Regions from separate parts of the Vibrio algicola genome, predicted to be linked through region 3. Evidence: riboswitches for the same ligand, from Rfam matches in the RefSeq annotation. Region 3 holds a riboswitch; each other region holds the start of a gene.
The links. A riboswitch is a leader RNA that binds a small molecule or an ion and turns the genes downstream of it on or off. The one in region 3 is predicted to bind thiamine pyrophosphate.

Region 1 (11,003 bases), 320 kb from region 3:
TCTTTTGCCTTTTGCTGGCTTACTGATTGTTTATCTATACCGAGAGCTTGGTAAAAATTCAGATGGTGGTAATAACCTCATCATGGATGAAATACACCAACCAGGTGCAGGGATCCCAACTAGAATGGGTCCTTTAGTACTTATCACAACGGTTATTACCCATCTATTTGGTGGCTCAGCAGGACGTGAAGGTACTGCGGTTCAGATTGGTGGCGCTGCTTCTCAATGTTTTGCAAAATGGTTTAAGTTATCACCATCAGACACTCGTCTACTGCTAATTTCAGGTATTGCGGCTGGTTTTGGCGCGATATTTGGCACGCCATTGACGGGGGCTATTTTTGCCTTAGAAGTGCTAGCAATTGGCCGCTTGAAGTATGATGCAATTATTCCGGCATTATTTGCTGCTATTATTGCCGATACTGTTTGTACTGCACTGGGTACGCACCATACTCATTACCGGATTGATTTTTTAGAGTCTTTTAAAATGCTCGATCATGTTGTAAAGGTTGATCCACTTTTGCTTTTAAAAATCATTGTGGCTGGGGTTGGTTTTGGCCTCGCCGGATACTTATTTGGTGAGTTGACCCATTCATTAAAAGACTTTTTTAAATTAACGCTTAAAAATCCATACCTGATTGTCTTTATTGGTGGTGTTTTAGTTATTTTAATCACTAAGTTGATTGGTAATTACGATTACACTGGTTTAGGGGTTTATAGCAGCCGTGAAGGCGGGGTCAGTATTGTTTCAGCCTTCCACCAAGGTGGTGCAGAGTGGTATAGCTGGATACTTAAATTAGTATTGACCGCATTAACGCTATCGGTTGGGTTTAAAGGTGGTGAAGTGACCCCTTTATTCTTTATTGGTGCGACATTAGGTAATTCTTTAGCTTGGGTTTTAGGGGCGCCACCTGAATTATTTGCCGCACTGGGTTTCATCGCTGTGTTTGCAGCGGCAACCAATACTCCGCTGGCATGTACTATCATGGGGGTTGAGCTATTTGGTTCTGAATACATACTCTATTTTGCTATTGCGTGTTATACCGCTTATTACTTCAGTGGGCATACTGGTATCTACTTATCTCAACGAGTCGCGGTGCCCAAATTGTTTGATCTAGAAGGTGAGGCTCCTTTTGATGGGAAAATTGGTCAATTAAGAGAGACTCACTCGAGTTTATTTGGATTATTAATTAACAAACTTAAAAAATAGTGCTTAACATCACACTTTTTGGTTTTGTTAGTTATTAAATCTAAAATAGCTTGCTGAATATTTAAGCACTAAATATACTCTTCTGACTTGTCGGAGTGCCATAAGGCTGAGACCGCGTTGCGGGATCCGTTGAACCTGATCAGGCTAATACCTGCGAAGGGAACGAGAGAAGAGTAATTTTCTTATATTACCCATCTATAAATGTAACTGTGAATCCACAGATCTGCATTCTTGTGCATCAAATCCGTCAAGCATTTACTCCTTCGGGAACTATAACTCTAAAAGTTAAAGGAAAATGCTATGTCGTCAAGTCGTAAACAAGCTCGTATGGAAGCTAAAAATTTCATTGAGTCACTTTCTGTACAACCATACCCAAACTCAGAAAAAACCTATATCCAAGGTAGCCGCACTGACATTCGCGTCCCTATGCGTCAAATATCACTAGCAGATAGTTTGGTTGGAGGGAGTAAAGAAAAACCATTATTGTCTCCTAATGAGCCCATTCAGGTCTACGATACTTCCGGTCTTTATACCGATCCAACTTACCAGATAGATCTCCATACTGGCTTGCCAAAGCTAAGAGAACAATGGATTACTGAGCGCGACGATACTGAAACGTTATCAGATGTCAGCTCCACGTTTGCCAAGCAAAGATTAGCCGATGACACCTTAGATAATCTTCGTTATGGCAACTTACCTAGAATTCGAAAAGCCAAACCAAACCAATGCGTCACTCAATTGCATTACGCGAGGAAAGGCATTATTACCCCTGAAATGGAGTTTATTGCCATTCGTGAAAATATGGGTCGTCAGAAATTTGGGGATGAACAGTTAAATCAGCAGCATCCTGGCAATAACTTTGGCGCTAATTTACCAAAGGAGATCACCCCTGAGTTCGTACGTCGAGAGGTGGCGGAAGGGCGTGCGATTATTCCATCTAATATTAATCACCCTGAATCAGAACCTATGATCATTGGGCGTAATTTCTTAATTAAGGTGAATGCCAATATAGGTAATTCTTCAGTTTCTTCATCAATCGAAGAAGAAGTAGAGAAGTTGGTGTGGTCAACACGTTGGGGCGGCGATACTGTAATGGACCTTTCGACGGGACGTAATATCCATGAAACGCGAGAGTGGATTTTACGTAACAGCCCAGTACCAATTGGAACGGTTCCGATGTACCAAGCATTAGAAAAAGTGAACGGTGTCGCTGAGGACCTTAATTGGGAAGTGATGCGAGACACCTTAATTGAGCAAGCTGAGCAGGGGGTGGATTACTTTACTATTCATGCTGGCCTGTTACTTCGTTATGTGCCGATGACGGCTAAGCGGGTGACTGGGATTGTTTCTCGTGGTGGCTCGATCATTGCAAAGTGGTGCTTAGCTCATCACCAAGAAAGCTTTCTTTATACTCATTTTCGTGAGATCTGTGAAATTTGTGCCAAATATGATGTAGCACTTTCACTGGGAGATGGCCTACGTCCAGGTTCAATCGCTGATGCCAATGATGAAGCGCAATTTTCTGAACTGCGTACATTAGGCGAGTTGACTAAAATCGCATGGCAATATGATGTCCAAGTGATGATTGAAGGTCCTGGGCATGTTCCTATGCACATGATCAAAGAGAATATGGATGAGCAGTTAAAGCATTGTCATGAAGCTCCATTTTATACTCTAGGGCCATTAACCACCGATATTGCACCAGGTTATGATCATATCACCTCTGGTATTGGTGCGGCGATGATCGGTTGGTTTGGTTGTGCGATGTTGTGTTATGTCACCCCAAAAGAGCACTTGGGTTTACCAAATAAAGAAGATGTAAAAACAGGGCTTATTACTTATAAACTTGCTGCTCATGCTGGCGATTTGGCCAAAGGTCACCCTGGCGCACAAATTCGAGATAATGCCTTATCGAAAGCACGCTTTGAATTTCGTTGGCATGACCAATTCAATCTTTCTCTTGATCCTGAAACTGCACTGGCTTTTCATGATGAAACGCTACCGCAAGAATCAGGTAAAGTCGCTCATTTTTGCTCGATGTGTGGCCCTAAATTTTGTTCAATGAAAATATCGCAAGAAGTGCGTGAGTATGCCAAAGACACCAAACAAGTAGCCGCCGATCAAGCGATTGATATTAAAATGCTCAATGATCCATTGGAAGGAATGAAACAAAAATCGGCCGAGTTTTTAGCGACAGGTTCAGAGTTATATCATCCTGCTAAATCGGATCTCGATGAAGAATCTGAGCTGGAGGTTTAATGGTACATATAAAGCTACCCTCACAACAACAAGCTCTGACTTCAATGATCACCAATTGTTTATCTGCTGCAAAGCAGGTAGGTTTTGCGATTGAAGATATAGCGATAAGTCCTGGTCATTGCGAATACATTGCTGTTATTGATCAGGATCAGGCGACATGTTATTCGGTTTTGCATGATGCGGTGCAAGATCCTTCGAGTATTAATAATGCAGACCGTTATCTATTGTATTTGAATGGGCAACCTCTACCAGAAATATTGAATGATAAAACGCTATATATTGATGCTTACTTTGAGGGTGAGTTACATGATGTATGGTTGAATGCAGAACAAGAGTATCGTGTATTACGCTCCTCACATGTTATAGCTCCTCTACATAGTGAGCGTCATCTTGCGTGGTTTTTTACGTGCTTAAGTCTCGAGTTCTCGCTTCAAGATGCATTGATGCTAGCCCGTGCTGCAATGACTGTACCGTTACCTCACAGCAGTATGAATAAATTACGCGAACCAGATTCGAGTGTTTCACGTGAAACATGGCCAACAGAACGCTTTTTATTCCCGACACCATTAATAATGGTTAATGAGCGAAGTGCTAAATTTAATTGGAACTGTATTGAGAAGCAATGGTTTGATTATCAACCAATAGAGCGTGATAAATTTAACTTGTACCCAGTGGTGACTCATTACCGTCAAATCGAAAAATTGTTGATGCTAGGAGTTAAAACAGTTCAATTGCGAATAAAAAACCCGCTTCAGAAAGACCTAGAAGAGCAAATTAAACATGCGGTCGCATTGGGCGAAGAACATGATGCACAGGTGTTTATCAATGATTATTGGCAATTGGCCATAAAACATCAAGCTTATGGTGTACATCTAGGCCAAGAAGATCTGCAAGTGGCCGATTTGAAATTAATACAGCAAATGGGCTTACGTTTAGGACTCTCTACTCATGGATATTATGAGGTATTAAAAGCGGCACAATTTAACCCGAGTTATATTGCACTGGGGCATATATTTCCGACACCGACGAAACAAATGCCATCGAAGCCGCAAGGGGTCATTAAGCTTAAATTATATCAACAGATGATCAGCAGCTTAATGCCTCATGAACCGACGGTGGCGATTGGTGGTATTGACCTATCTAACGCAAAACAAGTTTGGCAATGTGGTGTGTCGAGTTTGGCAGTTGTACGTGCCATTACCGAAGCTCCTGATATACAATTAGCCATCAATCAATTTGCACAAATTATGCAGGAGGATCTGGCTGATGTTGCCGAACCTGCATAGTTAATAATTAAGCTTCAATCTAAGGCTATCTATGAATGATTTACAGTTTCATCGCTATCAACGTCAAATTATGGTTCCAGAAGTTGGGGAGTCGGGTCAGGAACTTTTATTGGCAAGTAAAGTTTTGATTGTTGGTTGTGGCGGTTTGGGTTCATCGGTAGCTTTATATCTTGCTTCGGCTGGTGTGGGTCAGTTGGTGGTGGCGGATGGTGATAGCGTTGAGTCTTCTAACTTACAACGCCAAGTGATTTATAGAGAATCCGATATTGGTGTTAATAAGGCCAAATCGACCGTTCATCAAATTAAACAACTTGATTCACAATCAAAAATCCGTGCAGTTGAATCATTCTTACAAGATGAAAGACTAAAACTTGAAGTGATGATGGCGGATGTGGTGTTGGATTGCAGTGATAACTTCCCAACTCGGCAAGCGGTAAATAAAGCCTGTGTTGAATCGGGCACACCTTTAATTTCCGGCTCGGCAATTGGGTGGGTTGGCCAATTGATGACGTTTGATTTTAGGCAAAGTAAACAGCCTTGTTATCACTGTGCGGTTCCTTACCAAGATAATAGCGCAGGGTTAAAATGTTCTGAAAATGGTGTGATCGGACCGGTTGTCGGCACTTTAGGTAACCTTCAGGCATTAGAAGCAATCAAACTGATAAGCAACAATACCAAGCTAAAGCCTAACGTTTTAAATTTATTTGATGGTCAAACGCTAGCTTGGCAAAAATTTAATATTAGCGTGGATCCTTCATGTCCAGTTTGCTGTCATTTATAAAGATGAAAGCCCTCTAACAGAGTTTAAGACTAGATAAACGGCAGATATGGAAGAGGAGGGACACGTTCAAATTTCTAGGATAGAAGATGAATATAATGGTCAATGAAGAAGTGGTGCTACTGGATGGTGTGACTTCTGTGAGTGGCTTACTCACACAATTAGAAATTGAAATAAACAATATAGCGATTACGGTAAATCACACCATCGTCCCACATTCTTGCTGGGACGAATTTGAGATTAATAGTGGTGATCAAATTTCTCTTTTCCAAGCAATAGCAGGGGGCTGAGTGAATGATATCTTCCACAATTGTGAAACCTAATACTTCATCAGATAGTCTAGTTATCGCCGATAAGATTTTTTCTTCTCGCCTTTTTACCGGAACGGGAAAGTTCGCCAATCAATCAATAATGGCCAATGCATTGGAAGTTTCAGGAACGCAACTTTGTACAATGGCATTAAAACGGGTCAATATACATAACCAAGATGATGATATTTTAAAGCCATTAATCAATGCAAAAATTAATTTATTACCCAATACCTCGGGCGCCAAAGGGGCGAAAGAGGCGATTTTAGCGGCTGAATTAGCGCGAGAAGCTTTGGCGACTAACTGGCTTAAATTAGAGATACATCCCGATCCTAAATACTTAATGCCTGATCCAATAGAAACCCTAAAAGCCGCAGAAGAATTAGTAAAGCGCGGTTTTGTCGTCCTACCTTACTGTCATGCCGATCCAGTTCTGTGTCGTCATTTAGAGCAAGTTGGATGTGCCGCAATCATGCCATTAGGTTCGCCGATAGGGTCCAATAAAGGACTAGCATCGAAAGATTTTCTCGAAATTATTATCGATCAAGCAAACATTCCGGTGATTGTCGATGCGGGAATTGGCGCGCCATCTCACGCAGCTCAAGCAATGGAATTGGGTGCAGATGCGGTACTGGTTAACACTGCGATTGCCTCTGCCAACGATCCGAACTTGATGGCAGAAGCATTTAAACTTTCAGTACAAGCGGGCAGAATCGCTTATCTTGCGGGATTAGCTGCGAGTAGTCATCAGGCGGTTGCATCAAGTCCATTAACCTCTTTTTTATCTTAGGAGTGGGTGATGAGCTTTATTGAACATTTTAAAAAATTAGATTGGGATAATATTAAGCTGTCGATATACAGCAAGACTGCGGAAGATGTAGAGCGAGCGCTAGGCAAAAATAAGCTTGATCTGGAAGATTTTAAAGCGTTAATCTCGCCGGCGGCCGAAAGCTATATCGAACAAATGGCGCAGCAATCTTATGCTCTCACTCGGCAGCGATTTGGTCATACCATGGGTTTTTACATCCCACTTTATCTATCGAACTTATGCGCCAATTCGTGTAGTTACTGTGGTTTTTCTATGGATAATCGCATCAAACGCAAAACATTAAATTTGAGTGAGATCAGCAGTGAAATCCGTGCGATCAAAGCGATGAAGTTCGATAGTGTTTTATTGGTAACCGGAGAGCATGAAACTAAGGTTGGAATGAAATACTTTCGCCAAACGCTACCCTTAATCAAGCAGTCATTCAACTATCTAGCCATGGAAGTCCAGCCGCTTGAACAGCATCAATACGCCGAATTGAAAACCTTAGGTTTAGATGCGGTGATGGTATACCAAGAAACCTATCATCCTTCTACTTATGCTCAGCATCATTTACGCGGCAATAAACAAGATTTTTATTATCGATTAGACACCCCTGATCGGCTGGCAAAAGCAGGCATCGATAAAATAGGCATTGGGGCTTTGATTGGCTTAGAAGAATGGAGAACAGATTGTTTTTTCACTGCGACCCATTTGCAGTATCTTGAAAAACAGTACTGGCAATCACGTTACTCCATTTCTTTTCCAAGATTAAGACCGTGCGAAGGTGGTGTTCAACCTAAATCAGTCATGACAGATAAACAACTGGTACAGCTGATTTGTGCTTACCGCTTGTTTAACCCTCAAGTTGAATTGTCATTATCGACACGTGAATCGCCACAGTTTAGAGATAATGTTTTAGCGTTAGGGGTTACCAGTATTTCTGCAGCCTCCAAAACACAACCTGGGGGTTACGCTAATGCCGATGTTGAGTTGGAGCAATTCGCCATCAGTGATGAGCGTTCAGCGCAACAAGTAGAAGCGGCGGTAAAGTCGCGAGGATTTGAAGCTGTATGGACTGACTGGCATTCGGCTTACTCTGGTTAGTTTGAATGTTTCACGTGAAACAATAAGGCCTAACATTAGCGATAATGTTAGGCCTTTTTCATTATTGTTTTAATAGTTACTATTTTCGATGATATTAATCGGCGTAACGTAATGGTTGGGTTGCGTGTTGCAGCCAGATTTTAACCTCACTATTCACGAGTGGGCTTAAATCATCCCACACTTTCTGATGATAATCATTGAGCCAAGTGAGTTCTGGACGATTGAGCATATCAACATTGATCGCTCGCACATCAATAGGACAACGGGTTAGAGAGTGCAATCCAAGCAGTTCCAGATCACCATTGGTTTCAACTGGATTAATTAACTCTAGGTTCTCGATCCGAATACCAAATTCATCGGTACGGTAATAACCGGGTTCATTTGAAACTACCATGCCCGCTTGCAGCGCCACACCATTATACGCAGGTGAAATACGCTGAGGGCCTTCATGCACACTTAAGAAGTGACCGACACCATGACCGGTACCGTGATCATAGTTATAGCCTTTTGCCCATAAAAATTGGCGGGCCAAAACATCCAGTTGACTACCTGTTGTGCCTTTGGGAAAGCGAGCACTGGCTAAAGCAATGTGACCTTTCAGCACTAAAGTATATTGTTGCTTCATAAATTCTGAAGGTGTTCCAATCGCAATAGTGCGAGTAATATCTGTGGTGCCATCTTGATATTGGCCACCAGAATCAACTAAGTACAAACTGTTTAAACTTAGCTTCCCAAACTCAGATTGATCGGCGTGATTGTAATGACACATTGCTGCATTGCTGCCTGCCGCTGAAATAGTATCGAAACTTAAATCGGCCAGAGTCGGATCTTGTTCGCGACATTGTTGTAGTTTGGTCGCTAACTGATCTTCATCATGCAGTCGACCACTCGCAACTTCTTTATCTAACCAACATAAAAAAGAAGACATCGCCACGCCATCTCGGACATGACAATTGATCATCCCTTGTGCTTCAACGTTATTTTTACAAGCTTTAGGTAATAGACATGGATCCGCGGCAGGATGAATGATGGCCTTGTGCTTATTCAATATCAGTGAGTACCACGCATTAGAAGTACTTGGATCGACTAATACTTTTTTAGTCGCCAATGAGGCTAATACTGTTTCAAGTTGCAGAGGAGAGTGAACACGTACATTGGCTCCAACATGTTGGGCGAAATTGTCTGGTACACGAGAGGGATCAATAAAGAAATCAACGCTACCATTTTGATGAATGATCGCTTGGCTTAATAGTACCGGCAGGCGAGAAACGTCTAAGCCACGAATATTAAGTAACCAGCACACCGAGTCTAATTGCGTCAATAAAGCTGCATCAAGGTTATCATTCACTAGAATATCAGCAATTTGTTGACGCTTGTCTGCACTTGATTGTCCTACCAGTTCAAGATCCATTAAACGCATTGATGATTCAATAGGATCGGGACGATCTTGCCAGATAACATCAATCGGATTGTGATCTAAGCTGATCAGCTGCAGTTGTTGTGATAACTGAACTTCGGCTTTCTCAAACCAAACCGCAGAGTGCATTTTTGGATCGATAGCAAGGCGTGCACCTTGTTTAAGATTTTGACTTGCCCATTGCAGAGGTGGTTGTTGAATTAGATGATGATAAGAGAAAATATCACTTGGTGCTTGTTTAGTGACTTGAATGGTATATCGACCATCGACAAAAATAGCCGCCTGATCTTGAGTGATGATTGCGGCACCGGCTGATCCGACAAAGCCCGAGATATAAGCAAGCCTTTCATTATGCAGTGGAATATATTCGCCCAAGTATTCATCTTCGTGAGGAATGATAACTGCATCGAGGTTGTTGTTGGTTAACCATTGGCGTAAAGCTTCAATGCGATCTGAAATGTTAAGTGACATGTTTTATCCTTAATATAATGTGCAACTTCTAATTCATCTATTTATTTTTATGTTTCAAATATAACCTGATTAATCTTAACATTATCTCCTTATTGTTAAAGCTAAGCTTGTAGCAGATCGAGTACTGGACATAATAAGAAGGTATATTTCTACGTAGGGAATCTTAATCATTCATCACCAATATAATTGATAATTTAATTTGCCAAAAACAATATGAAGCGTATATTTGACAACTCAAAAAATAAAAACCACCGATACGGAAACTTGAATCGCTTATGTCTATTACCACTTATGAAATGGCTCGAATCTTAGAGCAATTAGAAGAAAGCCCAGAAAAAGTCATGTATGGAAAGTTACTAGCTGAACTCGGCAATCAAAGTGAAGAGCGCATTCGCAGCGCCGCTAAGCAGCTGCCATTAGAAACATTACGAGACATCATCTATCAATTTCAAACAGTCCTTGAATCGCGTAAAGATGAAAATATTCAATTGATCGCCCAAGATATGAAAGACAAAGGCTTTTCGATTGAAGAGTTAGAAAAATTTCTCGCTAAGAAATAAACTTATTTTACCCTGAGCGAGTCGTCGATGTTGAACGATGTCGCTTGAATTTTATTTGCTGGATCATTAACCCAATCAAAATAAACACCAAGCCAATTATCGTCGATGGGTAAATTGTCTCGCCTATAATTTGAGATAGTAATATTAATGAAATAAATGGTGATAGAAATATAAAATTACTGATCCGAGCGGTATTCTGAGTGAGCTTTAATGCGCTCAACCACAGCACAAACGTGATCCCCATTTCAAATAATCCAACATAAGAAACCGCCAACCATCCTTGCCAATTGATGTGAGACCATGCATGCCCCTCATGCCAAGCGGCAAATAATGAAAAAGGCAGGGAGATCAAAAAGCCAAGTAGCACCACGATGATAGGGTCGGATTTATTTTTAGTATTTAAGATCCAATAAGATGCCCATAACAAAGTCGATAATAACGCCAGTATTACCCCTAGTGGACTCTCAAAGTGCAAGCCTAATAAGTCACCTTTGGTGGCAATGATTAACACCCCAAAGTAACCTAAACCACAAGCGACCCAATCTTGACGGCGAATTTTTTGACCTAAAAATATCGCCGCCATTAAGGTTAAAGTGATCGCCCAACTGTAGTTTAAAGGCTGAGCCTGTGAGGCGGGTAGTAGTTCATAGGCTTTAAATAAAATCAAATAATAGCCAAAGGGATTAATTAATCCTAATAGAAGGAAGAATTTAGGATTGGCTTTAAAAATTGGAACGATTTGGTTTAACTTGCCTTGATAGCCACAAATCAGTAATAAGGTGAAGGCGGAAACGATACTGGCAAC
Region 2 (11,003 bases), 1.0 Mb from region 3:
TTTGCTGGCCCCACAACCTACAGGATCGATAACAATCGGCTTTTGATAATGATTGGCTTGGGTGATCGCAAAACGCATCCGTTCAATCCAAATCGAGTCTAATGTGCCGATATTGATCACCAAGGATCCAGTAAAGCTCATCATTTCTGCCATTTCATCGCGGCTGTGTGCCATGATCGGTGATGCCCCTATTGCCAGCAAAGCATTAGCGGTATTGTTCATCACCACATAATTGGTGATGCTCACCACTAAAGGTTTATTGAGGCGCAATCTATCGAGTTGTTGTGAAATAAATTGCTTTGCTACCACAGGTTTGCCAGTAAAGTTTGTCATTTATTGAGCCCTTTAATGCTTATTTGAGTTTGAGTAATTAACGCCACAAAATTATAAATACGGAGTAGGATCGACCGCTGTTTTGATCACTTTATTTTGATACATAAAATCAGCAAATGCTTTATAACCCTGAACATCTGCCGCGGTTGGGCGCAATGCAAAACGAGTTAAAGTATCAGCCCAAGCGTGTTGATTAAGCTGTGTATCTAATGTTTTAGGGTTGTACGATTTAAAACTATTCCAAGCTTGGTCAGGATGATTAACGATATATTGCGTTGCCAAGGTTAACGCGTGATTAAATTTCGCGATGGCGGCCGTTTTTTTGCTGTTTTGGCTTACCACAAAAATCAATTCTTCATAACTTGGTACGCCGTGCTCTTCTGGATAAAACGCTTTTACTTTTACCTTTTCAATTGCCAGTTGATTCGGCTCAAAATTACGCAACCCGCCCCACACTGCATCGACTTTGCCTGAGGCTAATGACGCCGATAAATTCCATCCCACATTTACCATCTTGATATCACTAAGCTTTAAACCTGAATGACGCAACATGGTACCCACCATTGCATCTTCAGTACCAGCCACCGCGATACCAACCGTTTTACCTTTTAAATCTTGGACTGAATTAATTTTACCGTTATCTAAAGTTAAAATTGTATTTAAAGGGGTCGCAATTAAGGTTGCCGAACGTTTCAGCGGTAAACCTTGAGCAAGATCCATCACAAAATTAGGTTCATAAGTGACAGCCATATCTACCTTTCCTGCCGCAACCATTTTAGGGGGTAATGTTGGGTCTGCTGGTTCTTGAATGGTGACATCCAATCCTTCTTGTTTAAATAGTCCTTGTTGCTGTGCAATGATGATCGGGCCGTGATTGGGATTTACGAACCAATCTAGCATCACAGTCAGTTTGTCATTGGCGTAAGCTTGACTAGTAATAGTGAGTAAAGCGGTGGCGAATAGTATGTGTTTAAATCTTGCTGCGATTATACGAGGCATATGCTTTCCTTTTAATCTAAATAAGTTTTTAGCCTTGGTTCGGCCAATGAATGAAATGATGTAACAAACGGTCAGTCAAAAAATACAGCCCGACCGTCATAATCGATAAAATAAACAAACCTGCAAACATATCAGCCACTTGCATTCGGGCATTAGTTTGCAACATGTAATAACCTAGCCCAGCGCTCGCGCCAACCCATTCACCAATCACGGCCCCGATCGGTGCGATCACCACCGCCACTCGTAAGCCAGACGCCAGCGCCGGTAATGCCGATGGCAGTTTCACTCTGAGTAAGGTTTGCCATTTAGTCAGTTGGAAAGTTTGCGCCAGTTCTAAATAACCTTTGGGTGTGTTTTTTAAACCGTCATAACAACAAGTGGTGATTGGAAAAAAAATAATGATTGCCGCCATCACGACTTTGGACGCCATGCCATAACCTAGCCATAACATTAATACCGGTGCCAGTGCGAACACGGGGATCGCTTGGCTAATGATAAGCAAAGGTAATAACCAACGGTTGACGGTAGCATTAAGTAATAAAATCAATGAACACATCACCCCAAACACCAGACCTAGCAGTAGCCCCAAGAGAATCTCTTGTAACGTCACCAAAGAGTTGGCACGAAGTACATCGGCATTTTCGACTAATGCTTTGCCAACCTCGATTGGTGTAGGAATAATGTAACTTGGCAGAGCAAACAACGACACGGTAGCTTGCCATAACAACAGTATTACCAATGTCGTGGTCACGATTTGCACCACCATGGCAATTTTTGATGATGTTTTGATAGTGGGATTTGTTGTTTTGTTGATTGAAAGACTATTCATGGGCTTGCTCCATGCTATCAATACTCAACCGTTGCAATAATTGATTATGGGCTAGAACCAATTCAGCACTGGTTTCTCTTGGGGGGAAGCTTGTCGAGTGGAATTCAACCTCATGCAATTTTGCCGGCGTGCCCTTCATAATTAAAATTCGGTCAGCAATTCGCAATGCTTCTTGTGGATCATGAGTAATGAACAACACGGTTTTATCTTTTAATAACTGACAAGCTAACTTTTGTAACTCGTAGCGTGTGACCGCATCAAGCGCTGCAAAAGGTTCATCCATTAATACCACAGGTTTATCTTGCATTAAGGTTCTGGCGATGGCGACTCGCTGCCTCATTCCGCCCGATAATTGATGTGGAAAATGCTGAGAATAACCAGATAAACCTAGCTTATTCAGTAACTGTGTGGCTTGCTCAATTTGTGTTTTGGTTATGCTGCCACAGATTAAATACGACTCTAGGCACACGTTATGCAGCACATCTAACCAAGGAAATAATAAATCTTGCTGCCCCATATACGCGACAGGATCTAAACGGTGCGGATCTCCAGAACCTATATTTCCGCTCTGTACGCAACCCTTGTGCTCAAAACCAGCGATTCGTTTTAATAACGTTGTTTTGCCACAACCACTTTTACCTAATAAACAGGTCCAACTTTTTGCTTTGAACCCAACCGTTAAGTTTTCAAAAATTGCTGGTAGTTGAGGTTCAAACTGAAAGGTCAACTTATCAATATTAATCATGATTTAGCCTAACCATAAAAAGCATGAAAATGATGAACCGGACCTGAACCTTTGCCAACAGTAAGCTGATCGGCTGCCGTCAGTGCGTCAGATATATACATTTTCGCTTGGCTAATTGCCTCACTTAATGGCATACCCTGTGCTAAATAAGAGGCGATGGCAGAAGATAGCGTGCAACCTGTACCATGAGTGTTTTTAGTGGCTATCCTTGGATGAGAAAACCGAGTGATCTTATTGCCATCAATCAGCCAATCACAACTGTGCTCACCGGTGAAATGCCCACCTTTAAGTAAGGTTTTGACTTGTTTAAATCTAGGATGTGACTGCAACTTGTGGATGAATGCTTCAATCTCAGATTCGTATTTTGGCGTGTCACAGCCCAATAACAGCGCGGCTTCAGGAAGATTAGGGGTGAGCACGGTGACAAAAGGAAAAAGCTCATCGACTAAGATTTGAATGGCCGCTTTTTCAATTAGCGCATCACCACTGGTCGCAACCATGACCGGATCTAAAACCACATATTGTGGTTGATATTGCTGTAATTTCTGCGCAATCACTTTGATCACACTGGCGTCATTTAACATGCCAATTTTGACAGCTGAAATATTAATATCAGAGAAAACCGCATCCAATTGCAGCCCAACAAATTCAGCATTAACCGCCAATATTTCACTCACGCCTTGCGTATTTTGCGCGGTTAATGAGGTAATAACTGAACAAGCAAAACTGCCAGTAGCGGAGATAGCTTTTATATCGGCTTGAATCCCAGCGCCACCGCCAGAATCGGAGCCGGCAATGGTGAGCACATTGGCAATATTTGATGAAACCGCATTAAGCGTAGATCTTGGAGTGTGATGGGATAATGGCTTGTTGGTGTTTGACATTTCGACAACTTCCTATTGATGGCAAGGAAGTAATTCGATTCAAGCTGGTATCTCGTTTTGAAAAACCAATATCGGTCAACAATGAGAAAAGCAGTGTGGCGATCCGAAGTTAGTTCCCTACGCCAATGTTAATTGGATCAGGTTCAACGGGTCTCACAGTAGTGATCTCAGCCTTGCGGCTCCCCGACTAATATGTTTGTTAATGTAATGGCTTGGCAAACTAATGTAAAGTACTAAGGCATTATGCCTTCATCATCGATTAAGCGATTTATATGACCGATTTTATGACCAACAACCAAACCTTAATCCGTTTGGTGTGCTTTATTTTAGTACTACTTGTTATGGCCGTATGGGAAATACAACGTCCCCGTAAAGCCTTAACACAACCCAAAAATTTTCGTTGGTTAAATAACTTGGGATTTGTGGCATTAAACGGCGCACTACTGCCATTCACTTTACCTTTCTTGGCAATGGGAGTGGCTTTTACTGCAACTCAGCATCAATGGGGGTTACTTCACTGGCTCAAGTTGCCGTCGCCGATTGAAGTATTAATCTCGATTGTTTTACTTGATGGTATTATTTATTGGCAACATCGTTTGTTTCATCAAATCCCGTTGTTATGGCGCTTACATCGCGTCCATCATTCCGATCAAGATATCGATGCCACCACAGGTTCGCGTTTTCACTTTATTGAAATTTGGTTATCGATGTGGGTAAAAATAGCGGCTATTGTCATATTAGGCATTTCACCCATTGCGGTACTGCTATTTGAAGTGATTTTAAACGCCAGCGCCATGTTTAATCATAGTAATGTGCGTTTGAATTTGAAGTTTGATGCCCTGCTGCGTAAATTCGTTGTCACGCCAGATATGCACCGTATTCATCACTCGGTGCACTTAAACGAAACCAACAGTAACTATGGCTTTTGTTTATCGATTTGGGATCGTTGTTTTGGCAGTTATATTGCTGAGCCAAAAGATGGCCACCGAGATATGAAAATTGGATTAGGAATCTTTCGGCAACCACAGGAACAAGGTTTGCTCAAGATGCTAACTCAGCCGTTTAGAAAAGATGAGTCGCATCAAAAGTAATATCAATTGTATCAATTAAATGATCGTTCAAAATTGAGTACAGAGAAAAGTGTCAAAGGCCATGGATGGCCTTTTCTCAAGCGACCAAGGACGGATCAGCGTCTTTTCGGCGTATTCCAATTGATCAAATATTCAATCGAATTGGTATAATCAGTCAATGTTAGCCTTTATGGTTACTGTACTTGTTTTGATTTATTTCTGTTCGGTTTGTAATTGGCATAAGTGATGATAATCCCTGCCGCAACAATAAATGCCCCACCACCGAGAGTGAAAATAGTCGGTAGTTCATCGAATAACCAGTAACCGAAGATACAAGCAAACAGGATCTGGAAATAAAAGAATGGCGCGACATGTGAGGCATCCGCTATCTTCATTGCTTTAATCAAACACAGTTGTGACACAATCGTGACCACAGGAATGGTGATGAAATAAGGGATGGATTCCATCGTTGGGGAGATCCACATATCTGGCTGCGCTATCAAAAGAATGGTTGAGACTGAACCCAAAATAAAAAACGAGTTAATAAAAATTGAAATAAACGACACGCTCGAATCAATGGTTTTGGTCAGCAAGTTATAACCGGTGTTGGCAACCACGATCACTAATGGCAATAAGTAGATTAAATGTAAACCACCAACATCGGTCGGATTCATCACGATCACCACCCCAGCAAAGCCTAATAACGTGGCGATTATCTTGACCGGTGTTAGGGTTTCTTTAAAGAAAATCGCCCCACCTAACATGTAGGCCACGCTGCCCATCTGCACAACGATGATATAGACTTCAAGCGGAATGTATTTCAAAGAAATTACTGAGGTAATGGCGCACACCAAAAACAATGCCGAGCGGATCAGCAATTTGCCATTGGTGGCTAAAATAGCCGTCTTGGTTTGTTTGGGCATAAAGATAAGCATGCATAAAAATGGGATGGTAAAGCGGAAAAACACCATTTGTACTGGATGAAAGCCATGTAATATCAGATATTTATCGGCACTATCTTTTAAGGTTAAAGATAAGGTGGCAAGTATGACCAACATTGCGCCTAACATGTTTTTATTTTGAACGGGCATGATAATTATCTACACAAAAAATGTAGCGTTAACTTAACCCAAACATAAAAAAAAACAAGCCAAAGTCAGGCTTGTTTTTGCATTGTAAGATTGCTGTGTTACTTTGACGCCACATAAAAAGGTGACACTGTAATTATTGGTTAATTAAAAGAATCTCAACCACTTAAGCAACAATAATTCCCCTATCAAGGTAACAACCAGCGCGGCACAAAAAATAGCGAACGCGATTGGGTTTTCGACCCCAGGCATGCCGCCAATGTTGATCCCGAGCAAACCGGTTAAGAAACCTAATGGCAGGAATATCGCCGCCACTATGGTAAATAAATAGGTATTTCGGTTCATTTTTTCTGCTTGCTCTTGTTCAATTTCCGATTTCATTACTTGGATCTGCTCCAAGTAAAATTCCATCGATTCGGTTAAGCGCGTAGTGGTATCCAGCACGTTCCAACTATGAGTTTCAACCGAGCTAATCTCGTTAATATTGGCTTCAACCAGATCATTTAATGCATAACGTTGTGGTTTTAGAAAGCGGCGTAATTTTAGGATCCGCTTATGAATCAAATGCAGTTCGTTGTCATCATGTTCCACTTCATCTAATTCAAACAATCGCTCTTCGGTTTGGTTTAAAAACTTTTCAATATTCTGGTTTAAACCACTAATGATCGCCATTAATAAATGCGGCAACGATTTAGGACCATTGCCTTTAAGTAAAGCATTGCGGATACTGCTAATGGTTTTGGAAGAGACCTTTCTGGTGGAGATTAAGCAATTATTTTTCCAAAACAGTCGAATACTGAGCATATCATCGGGTTTCGCGCCTTGGTTCAGGTTCACCCCTCGTAAGATGAGCAAAAATGAGCCATCTTCATATTGTTCAAAACGAGGGCGTGTATCATCAGTCAATAAGCTATCGATAATACCTTGCTCAATCTGATTGAATTGCAGCCATTTTCGCAAGCCGGAAGATTCACGTTGGCAGTGATACCAATTACCAGATTCGACGGTTAATTGTTGTTCATTTTGATCTTTTACTTGTTGAGGTTTTTTGTTGTTAAACGTCCATTGATCGATCAGAAAAGTCTCTGTCATTTTGTTTCTCTCACTGTAAATCCTTCTGTCTCTATTAATGCAGAGCTTTACCCATCACGCAAGGTTTTGTTAGTGAATATATACACTTGGTCAGTTTTTATAAGCACAAAAAAACTCACCTTGCTATTCGCTTAAAACCGGTGAGCTTTAATTTATGTTGCAGAAACCAGCATATTAAATCAGCACGGTTTTGTCATGATGAGCATTACTGAAAAGCCGGACGTTGCGATAACATCTCAAACCAACGGGTTATATTGGGATAATCGCTTAGAGCGTCGATTTCTAACGCTTTAAGACAAATAATACCGACAAATAAGAATCCGGTAATGTCGGCAATGCTGAGTTTTTTCCCCGCAATAAATGGATGTGTTGCGAGTTGCTTATCAAGCTTAGGTAAAAACTCTTCAACCCGACGTTTTGACTCCACCCCCCATTCTTTAACACAGCGCTCACGGTCACTATAGACACCCGACAAGTTTCTAAATGCTTGGAAGCCTGCGTATAAACCATCAAGTTCAACAATGCGCTGCCACATTTCCACTAAACCGGCTTCCACCGGCGTTTCACCAAACAAGCTGAAGTTTTGCTTTTGTTGTGCAATATAACGACAAATTGCCACCGTTTCACTAATGCAAGTGCCATCATTCAGCTCTAGCATTGGCACTTTGCCATTAATGCTTTTGGCTAAATACTCTTCGGTTAAGTTTTCGCCAGCTCGAACATCCAGTTGAACCGTTTCAAGCTCAATCCCAAGCTCTTTTAAAAATATAGTCACCCGGCGAGAGCTTGGATTTGGCGCAAATTCGTATAATTTCATTGTTATAATTTCCTTTTATCAATGGCAACAATTCATGTTCAATCATAACAGCTATCCGCGTAATATCACCTCTATCGCGGCTAATTCTTGTGCACTGAAATCTTGGTTATCAAGCATTTGAACTGCATCTGTAATTTGTTGCTTCTTACTCGCGCCAATTAAAACTATTCTGGTCAAGCCCAATAGGACACCTGACTTTGTAATTTTTCATAGTCGATTGGCGTTAAATCACCAAGCGTAGTATGCAACCTTTCATGGTTGTAATACCGGATATATTCTTCAACATCTTCTTTTATTGCATCACGCGTTAAATAAACCACATTGAGTAGCCATTCATTTTTCAAGCTACCGAAGAACCGTTCGACGACTGCATTGTCTAAACAAGCTCCAACGCTGCTCATTGATGATGTGATGCCATTAATTAAGCTCTTGCTCAGTAATGATCTGAGCAGGTCTTGCTAACCAATCATAAAATGCACTGCGGCTTACTTTTAGTGCGTTACAAAGCATTTTTATTGGAAATCGAGAGCGATGCTCTCGAATAAATTGAAACTTTACTTCATTTCTTTCGCAAAGAAGGCGCTGGCTTTTTTTAGGATCTCTTTCTCCATTCTAAGCTGCTTTACTTCCTTTCTCAGAGCCATTAATTCCGTTTTTTCATCTGCGTTGACAGATGAATTATTGAGTTCGTCAGCCTTCTGCTTCCAAGTGTAAAGCAGGTTTTGTGATACTCCCAACGCATCAGCAGCTTGGGCGACAGAATACCCTTGTTCGGTAATAAGGCCGATTGCCTCTTCTTTAAATTCTTTCGTATAAGTTCGATATTGACGTTTTGTATTCATATTCACCTCGATTGATTATCGTATTATCCACAATCAAGGTGTCCAGATCGATTAGACCAGAATACCCAGATAAGGTGTCGGCTGCGCGACACCTATCCTTATTTGTTATGTTTTTAATTTAACCGCTGTACCAAATACCATAATTTCGGATGAACCATCCATAATTGTACTTGTAGTAAATCGAACACCAACAACGGCATCTGCTCCTTTTTCACGAGCATTTTCAACTAAACGTGAAACGGCTATATCACGTGCATCGGTGAGCATTTCGGTATAACCACGAATTTCACCACCAACAATACTCTTCAAACTAGCCATAATATCACGGCCAATATGTTTTGCTTGAACAACATTACCAGTAACAATACCCACTATTTCTTGAATCTCTTTACCCGGAATTGATTCGGTAGTCGAATAAATCATAAAGCCTCCTTTAAACATAACGCCTTGCTAAGAGGCGAGTAATTGTTGGCTAAAATGTGGAGCGAAGCGGAACCGAGCCAACTGTTACGAGTCCTGCTTGAGCAACTTGTTATATGCAATTTTTGATTGCTTCGAACTCTTTTGCCGCCATAGTCGGAACAAACTCTGTAATTTCGTAGTTTGCCAAATCTGCGATGTGAAATGGATCTTCTTTTACGATTGTTTCCACTTCGTCTTTATTTGATGCATTTACTAAGATGATTCCGCCAGTACGAGGAACTTTACGACCTGAGGCGATGAATTTACCTAAAGCATAATATTTTTCTAGGAAAGTGACATGCTCACTTATGAGTTTATCAACTTCTGATAATTCCGATTTGTATGTTAGGGATACGATAAACATTGAACACTCCATTGCATATAACGCCTAAATAACAGGCTAAGTAATAGTTGGCTAAAATTGTGTAGCGAAGCGAAACGTAGCCAACTGTTACGTATCCTTGTTGATTTTCTTGTTATATTTTCATTTGACGCTGAAAACCTGAATTATCCCTAATACTAATTGGGTTACCATCAGGGTCTATAACTCTAATAATTGATCCCCAATCATTTTCAATGATTTTCGCATTACTATCAAATTTGCAAATATGCTCTAGTGCTTTTTGAATGCTAGCAACATTAAATCTTAGTATTGTGGGGTTTTGGGATATATCCTTTTCTGATTCGCTAGCTACGCCGCCTGTTTCTAACATTAGATAGGAACTGCCAAATTCTAGACACGTTAATTTAAAGTCACCATCAATCTTTGTAAACATCTCAGGTAAATTAAAAACTGTTTTATAAAATGAAACACATTTATCAAAGTTAAAAACATTTAATATGATGCCCTGATTTTGAATATCCACCAAACCTCCCTGAAAATATAACGCCTTGCTAAGAGGCAAAATATAGTTGGTTAAAATAAGCGAGGCACGAGCAAAAAACCAACTGTATTTTGTCCTGCTTGAGCAACTTGTTAGTTTTTTTCTACAACACTCAAGCCAATTTCAGTATATCTTGCCCAAGGATCTTGGTTATCCCAATCATCCGGCATTTTTGAGTTTAAACCTGCATCATTAAGTGCTTGATCTTCGGTTTTCGTAACTACAACACCGATACAAAACTTTTCTAAGAATTCATATATTTTATACTGGTCACACTCGACTTCGTTAAATAATTTATGAATAAGTACTTTCCTAGGAATAAGATGTTCATGTACCAACCCTTTAACTGATGGTTCCTGCGTTGGCCAGATTCTTAGAGCTTCTTCAGACCAATACTTACAGCCTTTATGCTTGCCATAAAATTCAGACCAAACCCACAAAATTTCAGATGCAACACAAAACTGAGTTCCGTAGCTTAAATCCATATCTAATATCATTTTTAAATCGTGACAAATTTCTTCTTTCGTGCGAAATCTATCATTTTTTTCTGAAATTCTAGCGATGACAGCACTCCTAAAAAACTAACAGTGTATTAGCAAGAAACTCGGATAAACCCGAATGGATTTTACACACGATCGCTGCTAATCAATTCATTTCTTGCCATAAGATACTCTAATAATGGTTTTTTAAAAGCATTTAGCCGATTTTATGCGATGGAGAAAGCGAGAACTGGGTTTAACGAGCCAGTTGTGACAGGGATGAACTTTTAATGTTTATATATTGTTGTTAATTAACAATTGCTTAAAGTTGAGCCTAATAAGACACATCTAAGCATAAGTTCTCGCTTTCACACAAAACCGCTTAATACTCACAAAATTGAATTATAACTGTATAAATATACAGAGCAAGACTGGAATACTGTGCGGTGGACTCTCCACGAAATCAAGATTCAAATAAG
Region 3 (11,003 bases):
GGCTAGTAAATAAAATCGCGATCCCCATCAATAATGCCAATGAACTGGCTAATGTTGCTACTTGAATCGAAGCGCTTAACGCTTGCCAAAATTTCTCATCTTGCAATATGGTTAACGATTTGGGATTTAAGCCTTGCCATATCACCATCAATAAAGGCGGAAGCACTAACAGCATCGCGCCACCAATCCAAGCTGCATCCCAAATTTTTGCGCGATGACTGGTAGAAAATAAGGCCACTCGCTGCCTTTTCTCTTTAGCATGATGACTGACACTGCCGCCAGAAGAGCTCGGTACGCTGTTACTAAAACGCAATAAAGTTAAGCTCAACACGCCACACAATAACATTTGCCATAAGGCTAAAATCGCCCCCGCCTGCAAGTCAAAATCAAACTTAATCGCTTGATAGATCGCCAGTTCAATCGTGGTCGATTTGGGGCCTCCCCCCAGCGCCATCACCGCCGAGAAACTGGTAAAGCACAGCATAAACACCAAACCCGCCACTTGTGGTAATTGCTGACGCATGCGCGGCCATTCAATTTGTCGAAATTTTTGCCAATCGTTCATCCCCAAATGTGCGCACAGCTTATGTTGCTCATTGGGGATCGACTCTAGCGAATGCAATAATAATCGACTGGCATAAGGCAGGTTAAAAAACACATGGGCGATTAAAATGCCATTTAATCCGTAGATAGAAAAAGGTAAGCGCGCATCAAAATACCGGAAAATATCCGCCACAATACCGCTGTTACCAAAGATGGCGACAATACCAAACACGCCTACCAGCACCGGCAAGACTAAAGTTGAAGCGAAGATCTTTAGCAGCAGAGCCTTGCCTTTAAACTCGCGACGAGAAAGAGCATGCGCTACCGGAATTGCGAAACCAACACTCAATAAGGTTGAAAATAAAGCCTGATAGAAACTGAAAAAGGTAATGTGGCGATAATAAGGATCGGACAAAATCCAACCCAAATTTAACGTTGGGGCGTGTTGAATTAATGCCATCACGGTTGAGCACACAAATAGCCCAATAGTAACCGCAACCAGTAAGCCTAACTTCGGCACTGACACATTAACCACCTAGTATCACCATCATAAATTCACCTTTTCGATTTAACCTTATTCCGCTTTATTTTTATTTCGCTTTATTCTTATTTCGATTGGTTGCTATTCAGATAACGCCATTTGCCATTCACGAGTCCAGCTTTTCAACTGTTTCGCCACCACTTGAGGGTCGAGTGACAGCATTTTCGTTGGCACGCTCAGTTGCTCATAACCTTTAGGCAGGGCTATGTTGGTAACCGGATACATCCAATTCCCCGTCGCCATTACGGATTGGAAGTCATCGCTTAAAATAAACTGCATAAACTGATCGGCCAGTTTTTGATGGTGGGAGCTTTTCACTTTAGCGGCCAATTCAATCTGAGCGTATTGTCCTTCAGCAAAGTTAGCTGCGGCGTAATCTTGATTGTTTTCAGCAATAATGTGATAAGCAGGAGAGGTACTGTAAGACAACACCATATCGCTCTCGCCTTTTAAGAACATCGGGTATGAATCAGACCAACCTTTACTCACCGTCACCGTTTTCTTAGCTATCTTTTGCCACGCATCCGCTGCTTTATCCCCATATACTGATTTTACCCATAACAGCAAGCCTTGACCGGTGATCGAGGTACGCGGATCTTGGTAAATAATATTAAAATCATCACGTTCCACCAGCTCTTTTAAGCTTTTCGGTGGGTTCTTCATTTTGGTTTTGTTGTACACAAAAGCGAAATAGCCGTAATCGAATGGGACGAAGTAAGGGTTGTCCCAACCACCAGGAATGGTCACTTTAGAAGTGTCTACATCATGTTTGGCGAGCAATCCGGTTTGCTGTGCTTGCGCCATAATATTGTTATTTAACCCTAACACTACGTCTGCTTTGGTATTTTTTCCTTCTAAACGTAAACGGCTTAATACTGAACCACCATCATCGAGCGCGACAAAATTTAACTGACAACCGCATTGGGCTTCAAAGGCCGTTTTAATTTTAGGACCAGGGCCCCAATCGGAAGTAAACGAGTCGTAGGTATAGACGGTAAGGGTTGGCTTATCAGCGGCTTGCGCACCATTAGAAAGTGATAACAATAAAGGCAAACTGAATGCAGCTAGAATCGCTTTCGGTTTAGTTGTCACTTTATTTTTACGTTTTGGATTGTTGCTCGAAATAGAGGTGGTGTCGTTCACTAGAATATCCTTTTTAGTGAGCGGCACAGGAAAGTAAGTAGGGAGATCCAGACTCAATTCCTACGCCAGCATTATCTGGTTCAGGTACACGGGTCTCTTAAAAAGATCTCAGCCGAATCCGTGTTTGATTCAGCTCCCCGATGAGTATTTTCAATCTGATTGTATTGAGTTAAGCATTAATAGGCTAGTGATAATACCAATTCCATTTAATATTTGATCAATTTGACTACGCCGAAAAGACGCTGATCCGTCCTTGGTCGCTTGAGAAAGGCCATCCATGGCCTTTGACACTTTTCTCTGTACTCAATTTTTAACGATCATTAAATTTATGGAATTAGTATAACCTCAAAAGATAACCAAATTAATGATTGTCACGTTGATCATAACCCCAGCGCGGCACTAAGCCTTGTTTAATACCTAGGTGATCTAATATTCTGGCCACCATAAAATCAATTAGATCTTCAATGGTTTTAGGCTGATGGTAAAAGCCAGGCGCTGCTGGCATTATGGTGACGCCCATTTGCGACAGTTTATGCATATTTTCTAAGTGCAAGGTGGAGAATGGCGTTTCACGAACCACCAGCAGCAATTGGCCACGCTCTTTCATCACCACATCGGCGGCTCGTTCAATTAAGTTATCTGACATGCCGTGCGCAATCGAGGCCACACTGCCTGCCGAACACGGGCACACCACCATTTGTTTTGGCGCGGCCGATCCTGAAGCCACTGGCGAGAACCAATCTTCTTTACCGCACACAACCAACTTATCACTATCAATCAACTGATCTCGCTGACTATTTAAGTGGGCCAGTAAGGTTTGTTGCGCCGCTTGCGGGCCACTGGGTAATTTTAAACCATGCTCGGTTGCCATCACTACTCGCGCGGCAGACGATATTAATAAATACACGGTGTAATCAGCCGCCAGTAAGCACTCAAGTAAGCGCAAACCATACGGTGCACCCGAAGCTCCGGTAAACGCTAAGGTTATATGTTTGCTACTTGAATGGGGTACGTTAGGTTGAGACATCTCGCGCTCCTTAATTTCTGAACTTGGGTGAGTTAATCATACCTATCAAAGTCATTAGCTGATTAGATAGTTACTACGATTGGTATTAATACCGTTGCTCGCTAGATTGTCGATATAAGCGGCTCAATAAATTTGAATATTCCGAAAAGATGCTGACCCATCCATGGACGCTTGAGAAAAGGTCATCCCTGACCTTTGACACTTTTCTCTATAATCAAATTCATCGACCCTAGTACAATTGGCATGTTCATCGAAACAAAAGGATCATCACGACCTTTTTACCTACCATGATCTTTTTACTTATGATGTGCCTGTTGTTACTTTGAAGCTATTGCCACTTTGATGTTACTGCTACTTTGCTGCTAATGCTTGCAACAATTTGCCATGGATCCCTTCAAAGCCACCATTGCTCATTACTAAGATCTGATCGCCAGCATGGGCTTGTGCCACCACTCGCTCAACAAGTGTATCGATATTATCTTCAACAAAAGCAGTTTGTTCACATTGATCGGCGACCGATTGTACTGACCACTGGATATTATTGGGTTGGTATAACGCCACCACATCAGCATGTTTAAATGCTGCCGCTAAGGTTTGTTGATGCACTCCCATTTTCATGGTGCTAGAGCGAGGTTCAAACACCGCAATAATTTTACTGTCACCGACTTTATTGCGCAGACCATCAAGGGTTAAATCAATCGCGGTTGGATGATGGGCAAAATCATCATAAACCGTCACGTTAGCTTCAATGCCTTTTAGTTCTAAACGACGTTTCGTATTAATAAATTTGCCTAACGCTTCACAAGCAAGATCGGCGGTGACGCCAACATGTCGCGCCGCGGAAATCGCCATTAAGGCATTATTGAGATTATGATCACCGACCAAATCCCATTTCACTACTCCGCCCAACTGACCATCGAGATAAACATTAAAATGGCTGCCATCTTTTTGAATTTTTTCAGCTTTCCAGTGACCATCATCGCCTATATGTTCGAGTTCACTCCAGCAACCACGTTGGATCACATCCTCTAGGCCAGCATCATTAGTCGGGGTTAAGATCCGTCCGTTACCCGGAACAGTACGCACTAAATGATGAAATTGTCGCTTGATCGCTTCAAGATCGTCAAAAATGTCAGCATGATCGAACTCAAGATTATTCATCACTAAGGTGCGTGGATGATAATGAACAAACTTTGAACGCTTATCGAAAAAAGCACTGTCATATTCATCTGCTTCGACCACAAAAAACATACTTTCGCCTAGACGAGCCGATACACCAAAGTTACCAAGTACACCACCAACCAGAAAGCCCGGTGTATAGCCACAGTCTTCTAAAATCCAAGACAACATGCTTGCCGTGGTGGTTTTCCCATGGGTACCCGCTACCGCTAACACCCAACGATCATGCAATAAAAACTCTTGTAACCATTGCGGGCCAGAGGTGTATTTAAGATTCTGATTTAATACATATTCCACGCACGGATTACCACGACTCATGGCATTTCCTATTACCACTAAATCGGGGGCGGGATTTAATTGAGAAGGATCGAATCCTTCAATTATTTCAATACCTTGAGATTCAAGCAAAGTGCTCATTGGCGGATACACATTGGCATCACTGCCAGTTACTTTATGCCCTAGCTGGCGAGCTAATACGGCGGCACCGCCCATAAAAGTGCCACAAATACCAAGAATATGAATATGCATAATAGGTTTTCCTTCCCACTTTTTTGTGAGACTCAAATTAGGTCAATAACTTTGTGCGAAATAGTAACTCAAACGCAATCAAATGTATGGTGTTCGAAAACAATTTTCTGTGCATTATTATGAATTATCTCTTTTAATATCGAGACCTTGCTTAAGTGCACATTTGTGAAGCTTCATCAGTTACTTCATTACCATTAATAAGATTCTGGATTTACAATCGAATAAATGAGTATCCAAAAGAGATACACACTGGTACTACCACTATTTCCTGCAATGAATAAAATTAACGACAAAAAAGGATCCATTATGTCGATAACTCGCACGTTAGGCGAATTTATTATTGAACACCAAAATCACTTTCCTCATGCCAGTGGTGACCTTTCTTCTCTGCTTGGCTCGATAAAATTAGCGGCTAAAATTGTCAACCGAGAAATTAACAAAGCCGGTTTAGTTGATATTACGGGTTCAGTTGGTGCTGAGAATGTGCAAGGTGAAGAGCAACAAAAGCTCGATCTGTATGCCAATGACAAATTTAAAGCCGCACTTGAAGCTCGTGGTCAAGTTTGTGGTATTGCCAGTGAAGAAGAAGATGAAGCGGTAAGCTTTAATAAAGAACTCAATAAAAATGCCAAGTATGTGGTGTTAATGGATCCTTTAGATGGTTCATCGAATATCGATGTGAATGTCTCGGTCGGAACCATCTTCTCGATCTACCACCGAGTATCTCCGATTGGTAGTGCGCCGACTGCGGAAGATTTTCTTCAGCCAGGCCATAAGCAAGTGGCGGCGGGCTACATTATTTATGGCTCATCCACCATGCTGGTATACACCACAGGTAAAGGGGTACATGGCTTTACTTACGATCCTTCGATCGGAGTCTTCTGCTTGTCACATGAGAAAATGATGATCCCTGCTACAGGCTCAATCTATTCGATTAATGAAGGCAATTACATTCGTTTTCCGACTGGAATAAAGAAATACATTAAATACTGCCAAGAAGATGCACCAGAAGATAACCGTCCTTACACCTCGCGTTATATTGGTTCATTGGTGGCAGATTATCACCGTAACCTATTAAAAGGTGGCGTCTATTTATACCCAAGCACTCAAAGACATCCTGATGGTAAATTGCGTTTATTGTATGAATGCAACCCGATTGCTTTCTTAATGGAGCAATCTGGCGGTAAGGCAACTGATGGCTATCAACGGATTTTAGATATCAAACCAACCGAACTGCATCAACGCGTTCCTTTCGTAGTCGGCTCAACGATAATGGTTGAGAAAGTTGAATCCTTCTTGCAACAATACCCAGATTAATAATGTAATTGGCTAACAACCCCTAATAATTGGCAATGAAGGTCCTTTTGGCTTTCATTGCTTTTTTATGCCTCCCTTAATCCTCTCTGCCCCCTTTGTCGATCGCATTTTTGTAACTTTTCCGCTACAAACCACTGACAAGTCACGTTATAATCTGACGGTTTATTACTCTTAGAAAGGAATTCCAATGAGCTTGAACCACGTCCCGGCTGGTAAATCATTACCTGATGATTTGTATGTTGTTATCGAAATCCCAGCCAATGCTGACCCAATTAAATATGAAGTTGATAAAGACAGTGGAGCATTATTTGTCGACCGTTTTATGTCGGCACCAATGTTCTACCCATGTAACTATGGTTATGTGAATGAGACACTATCATTAGACGGTGATCCGGTTGATGTATTAGTCCCAACCCCGTTTCCATTAATGCCGGGCTCGGTGATCCGTTGCCGCCCAGTTGGGGTATTGAAAATGACCGATGAGTCAGGTGAAGATGCCAAAGTGATCGCGGTTCCACATAGCAAACTGTCTAAAGAGTATGATCATATTCAAGATATTGGTGATGTACCTGAATTACTCAAATCACAAATCACCCACTTCTTTGAGCGTTATAAAGATCTTGAAAGCGGAAAATGGGTAAAAGTTGATGGCTGGGAAGGTGTGGCATCAGCGCGCGCTGAAATTTTAGAATCCTTTGAGCGAGCGAAGAAATAATTAAACTGCTCCCTGAAATTTCTAACTATGATAGTTGATTTTAATATAAAAAAAGAGCTCGCCATTATTGACGTGCTCTTTTATTTTTATCGCAGTATTGATTCAGTTAAGCATCATCCTAGCTTATCTTGATTGAGATTGAATGCCCGACACCTGCACACTCACTAATACAACAGCTGGTATCTAAACCGCATTGCCTTTTATCAATCAAAACTAAACTGGTAAATAAAATCGACGGCGCTGTCTAATCCAGTTATCGCTTCAACATAAAAATCACTCATTAACTCATAGCGCACGGTAAATTCACCCAAAGCATTAAAGATACCAACGCCATATTTCACTTGCAGCCCAGGGGCGATATAACCACTCACCGTCACTTGTGATTCATCTCCTGAACCTGCGGTGCCAAGTTGTAAGTCTTGCACCCCAAATTTTTCTCCTAACTCGCCAACCACTCTGCCACTTTTGGCTAAGCTTAACCCAATTAGCGCTGTAGTCATGGCGCTACCACCGGATCCATCTTCCACATCACGCCCACGCAATAAATACGATAACGCGCTGGTTTGAGACATTGCAGGCTCTGAAAACACAGTAACTTCTGGTGCATCAGCAGGGCCGGTAACTTCGATCCCTGCCGTCACATCATCTTCGGTATTGTCAGGATTACGGATCGCTTTGATCGACACATAAGGTTGATCTGCCGGGCCGTTCATAATGATCTTACCTTCTTTGATCACCAGATCTTGCCCGAAAGATCGATATGACCCTCTCTCAATTCGAATCTCACCTAAAATAAAGGGACCTTTGTTCTTCTGAGAAACTTTTAAATGCCCAACTAAGTTACCGCGTAAACCAAAGGCTGATAAACTCACATCGTCCCCGATATTGATGGTGACACTGGTTTGAAGCGCCATCGGCAACCCGGAGCTTTTTTCAACCGGTTGCAGGTTTTGATCTAAGATCACTTCATCTTTCGATAAACCAATGGCACTTTCGGGAAGATTTTCGACTAAGATCCGTCCCCATGGTATATCAATATTACCGGTGATCTTGGCAAGTTTAGGCGTGATCGCAATGGTAAGATCCGGCCTAACCTTTAAGCGTACCATTGGCGGCGCTTCAACTTTTAAATCGTCACCAAACGCTCGCAGATTCACTCGCCAATTTTTACGCTTTGACCAATCGGCATCACCTTTTAGGTTAAGTTCACCATCCGGCGTGTGAAGTTTTGAGTTTAAGCGTGCAGAATAACCATTAAATTTAGTATTAATCTCACCACTGTTGACGTCCACAGGAAAGGCTTGTCCTTCTAACTTCATTTTTGAAATCGTAAAGTCACCAACCACTCTCGGATTTAAGATTGGCCCTTGAAAATTAAGCATTGAGTTAATGTCAGCTTCCATTAAATTTTGCTCGCCTAACAAGGCTGATAATGGCAACAAGTTAATATGCTTGATACTGTTCATACCTTGCATAATCGGTCGTTTACTTTGTACTTTATCGATCGCCACTTTGCCTTCAATTTCACCATTATTAGTCAAATCAAATAGCCATTTAAGATCGAGCTTATCATTGGCAAGCGCGGCTGAAAGTTGAAGCTCTTCCCAACCAATGGTGAGTGGAGGAGCAATGTTTTGTGTTACATGACCTTTAGGAATATGCAAATCAAGCTTAACTTGAGGTGGCGTATTGGGTGCCCATTTAGCCCAAGCTTTAGCGTTAATTTCTCCGCTAATTAAGGTGCCAGTTGGAATGAACTCTTTTAATTGATAAAACTTAAAATGACTAACGGCAAGCTTAACTTCTCCTTTTTCGCCCAGTGTTGCGTCTTCCTCTAAACAAATTTTAGCCGGAGAGTTAATCCAACAATGCGCATCCACCGAGGCGATGTTTTTATCTATTTGATACTCTAGCGGCAATGGCGACTGTAACTGCCAGTGTTGGGGTTGTTGCTGCTGCAATACGATTTCAGCCGACTGCAATTGCCCTTTCCATTGCATGTTGGTGGTCGATGTAACCCCTCCCGTAAGAGTAAAGTGAGTGGAGACCAAGTCGCTAATCGCATCAAAATCCAATTGGTGTTTTTTCTGTCCACCCGCAAAGTGAATTTTTAAGCTTTCTAGGTTATGGCCTTGATACTCGCCCTTGGTGGCCAGCAGTGCTAGATCGCCGCTTGGACTCGGAAACGGCGACACTTCACCTTTGATAATTAAAGACTGTAGCGTGGCATCAAACTCTGGCACAGCAAGGTTTTTCGCAGTTAAATTCGAATACACTTTGGGTTGTTTTTGTTGACCACGTAATAATACTCGCCCTTGAATGCTGCCTTTTATTTGTGGCACCGATTGAGATAATGTCGGCGCCTCAATATCGACATCCATATCCCATTCTTTGCCCAATTGACCTTTGATTTTTACGCCATTATCAGCATGAGAAATGCGTAAACCGCGCGTACCAACATTGATGGTGCCATCACCATTCGCATCATTGGCGTTGATCTGCCCTTTCATTAAAATCGGATACTGACGTAAGATCCCTTGAATATCGACGCTCGGAACTTGTACCCGCCAACCGCCTTGTTTGGTGAGTGTGCCGGAATTAATCACACTGCCGCTGATCTTGCCTTCTGCTTGTGGCCATTGCTGTCCTGGTTGAATATCGGTAAAACCTAAGGTTGCGGTCCAATGCAATAACTGTTGCCAATTCACCATTAATTGCCCCGACACATGGCCGCCCAATGTATCCAGTGTGATTTTTTGGATCTTGACATGGGATAGGTCACCCGACCCTGTTACCTCTAATCCTGTGGTGGGAATATCATCACCAGAAGCATCGGCTTGAACGTCAAATTGATAATGTTCTAATGAACCTTTCGCGCTCAAATTAGGCACGGCAACATGATAATCAGCCGGGCCTTTTAATGGCCAGCGCACTTTGGTTTGAGTGAGTTGTACATCAAAAGGCAAGCTAGCTTTCAGTGGTTGTAATGTTCCGCTTAGATGTGCATTGGCTCCATTTGATAACTGAGTCACTAGTGATAAATCAGCCACGCTACCATCGGCTTCTAAACGAATTTTTTGACCTAAATAATCCTCCATTTTCACTTGGCTATTGGCGCGTAAGGTTAATGGGTAATCTCCGGCTAATGTCACCTTTGCTTTAGCATCGAGATCAGCTTGCGGCATATCAAGTTGCAAGCGATTAATACTCACCTTGCTGCCTCGAGTATTGCCATTTAATGCTAAGCGATTAACCACGATCGGGGTATCACCGTTCAGGCGAAAATCTTTTACTTCAAACGGTTCAATATTCAAGTTTATCGGTAGCTTGATTTCCGGTAATGCTATATCGGGTTGCTCGGATAGCGGCACTTTTTTAACGGGTGAGGTTGATTGTTTAGGGGAACTAGATGCAAGAGATAAACGAATACTTTGCCAGGTGGTCGGGCGCAGCGTTAAGGTGCTACCTTGCATATATAAGCCACTCGAAAACGACTGCCACTTAACCTTATTGCCGAGTATATTTAAATCGATATCGTTGAGGGTAAGGTGAGTTAACGACACTGGAATAGGCAAAAAAATCGATGACATTGGCGCTGACGAATCATCCTCACTGCTTGGCGTATCGGGTAATGATGGCAGGTCGAGCTTTAAACCTTGCAGCGCGACCGTATCAACACACACTGAGTGTTGTAGCAAACAATCTAAAGTAATGGCGAAATCTAAGCGTTTTAATTTAACCTCTAATGGCAACTCTGGAGCATGATATTGGATATTTTTTAATGTAAATGCGGGTAATACGCTCCCTTCAGCCTCACCCACACTTAACTCTGGTAATGCTTTATGTGCCACCCACAGTGCGCTATTTAGCCCAAGATTGGTAAACAATAACACTGCCAATAACAACAGTAGTATGAGTACTGTTGTCGGGATAAGAAGGGTAAGTCCTAGTAACCATTTAAGTAATCGTCTCATTACAACTCTGGCCCTAAGGTAAAGTGGATCTTAAAT

Region 1: linked by a shared signal. The riboswitch ahead of thiC (phosphomethylpyrimidine synthase ThiC) and the one ahead of thiB (thiamine ABC transporter substrate binding subunit) in region 3 are both predicted to bind thiamine pyrophosphate.
Region 2: linked by a shared signal. The riboswitch ahead of thiD (bifunctional hydroxymethylpyrimidine kinase/phosphomethylpyrimidine kinase) and the one ahead of thiB (thiamine ABC transporter substrate binding subunit) in region 3 are both predicted to bind thiamine pyrophosphate.

What each region holds. Positions count from the first base shown of each region.
Region 1 covers NZ_CP045699.1:61,292-72,294, forward strand. Annotated here, with positions in the region: gene GFB47_RS00280 (voltage-gated chloride channel family protein) at 1-1,207, shown strand, start outside; TPP riboswitch at 1,289-1,386, shown strand; gene thiC (phosphomethylpyrimidine synthase ThiC) at 1,508-3,466, shown strand; gene thiE (thiamine phosphate synthase) at 3,466-4,752, shown strand; gene GFB47_RS00295 (HesA/MoeB/ThiF family protein) at 4,784-5,533, shown strand; gene thiS (sulfur carrier protein ThiS) at 5,620-5,820, shown strand; gene GFB47_RS00305 (thiazole synthase) at 5,825-6,628, shown strand; gene thiH (2-iminoacetate synthase ThiH) at 6,638-7,750, shown strand; gene GFB47_RS00315 (aminopeptidase P family protein) at 7,845-9,638, opposite strand; gene tsrA (H-NS-like global regulator TsrA) at 9,914-10,198, shown strand; gene GFB47_RS00325 (DMT family transporter) at 10,206-11,003, opposite strand, start outside.
Region 2 covers NZ_CP045699.1:1,216,866-1,227,868, reverse strand. Annotated here, with positions in the region: gene thiM (hydroxyethylthiazole kinase) at 1-333, opposite strand, end outside; gene GFB47_RS05685 (ABC transporter substrate-binding protein) at 385-1,332, opposite strand; gene GFB47_RS05680 (ABC transporter permease) at 1,361-2,161, opposite strand; gene GFB47_RS05675 (ABC transporter ATP-binding protein) at 2,154-2,906, opposite strand; gene thiD (bifunctional hydroxymethylpyrimidine kinase/phosphomethylpyrimidine kinase) at 2,915-3,790, opposite strand; TPP riboswitch at 3,888-3,986, opposite strand; gene GFB47_RS05665 (sterol desaturase family protein) at 4,075-4,881, shown strand; gene GFB47_RS05660 (DMT family transporter) at 5,055-5,951, opposite strand; gene GFB47_RS05655 (zinc transporter ZntB) at 6,096-7,040, opposite strand; gene GFB47_RS05650 (glutathione S-transferase family protein) at 7,246-7,857, opposite strand; gene GFB47_RS16685 (hypothetical protein) at 7,909-8,034, opposite strand; partial or broken gene GFB47_RS05640 (transposase) at 8,031-8,699, opposite strand; gene GFB47_RS05635 (heavy metal-binding domain-containing protein) at 8,805-9,122, opposite strand; gene GFB47_RS05630 (YciI family protein) at 9,232-9,525, opposite strand; gene GFB47_RS05625 (VOC family protein) at 9,638-10,027, opposite strand; gene GFB47_RS05620 (hypothetical protein) at 10,138-10,530, opposite strand.
Region 3 covers NZ_CP045699.1:2,264,498-2,275,500, forward strand. Annotated here, with positions in the region: gene thiP (thiamine/thiamine pyrophosphate ABC transporter permease ThiP) at 1-1,078, opposite strand, end outside; gene thiB (thiamine ABC transporter substrate binding subunit) at 1,166-2,137, opposite strand; TPP riboswitch at 2,268-2,377, opposite strand; gene GFB47_RS10290 (flavin prenyltransferase UbiX) at 2,589-3,254, opposite strand; gene mpl (UDP-N-acetylmuramate:L-alanyl-gamma-D-glutamyl-meso-diaminopimelate ligase) at 3,606-4,961, opposite strand; gene fbp (class 1 fructose-bisphosphatase) at 5,268-6,278, shown strand; gene ppa (inorganic diphosphatase) at 6,466-6,993, shown strand; gene tamB (autotransporter assembly complex protein TamB) at 7,197-10,967, opposite strand; gene tamA (autotransporter assembly complex protein TamA) at 10,967-11,003, opposite strand, start outside.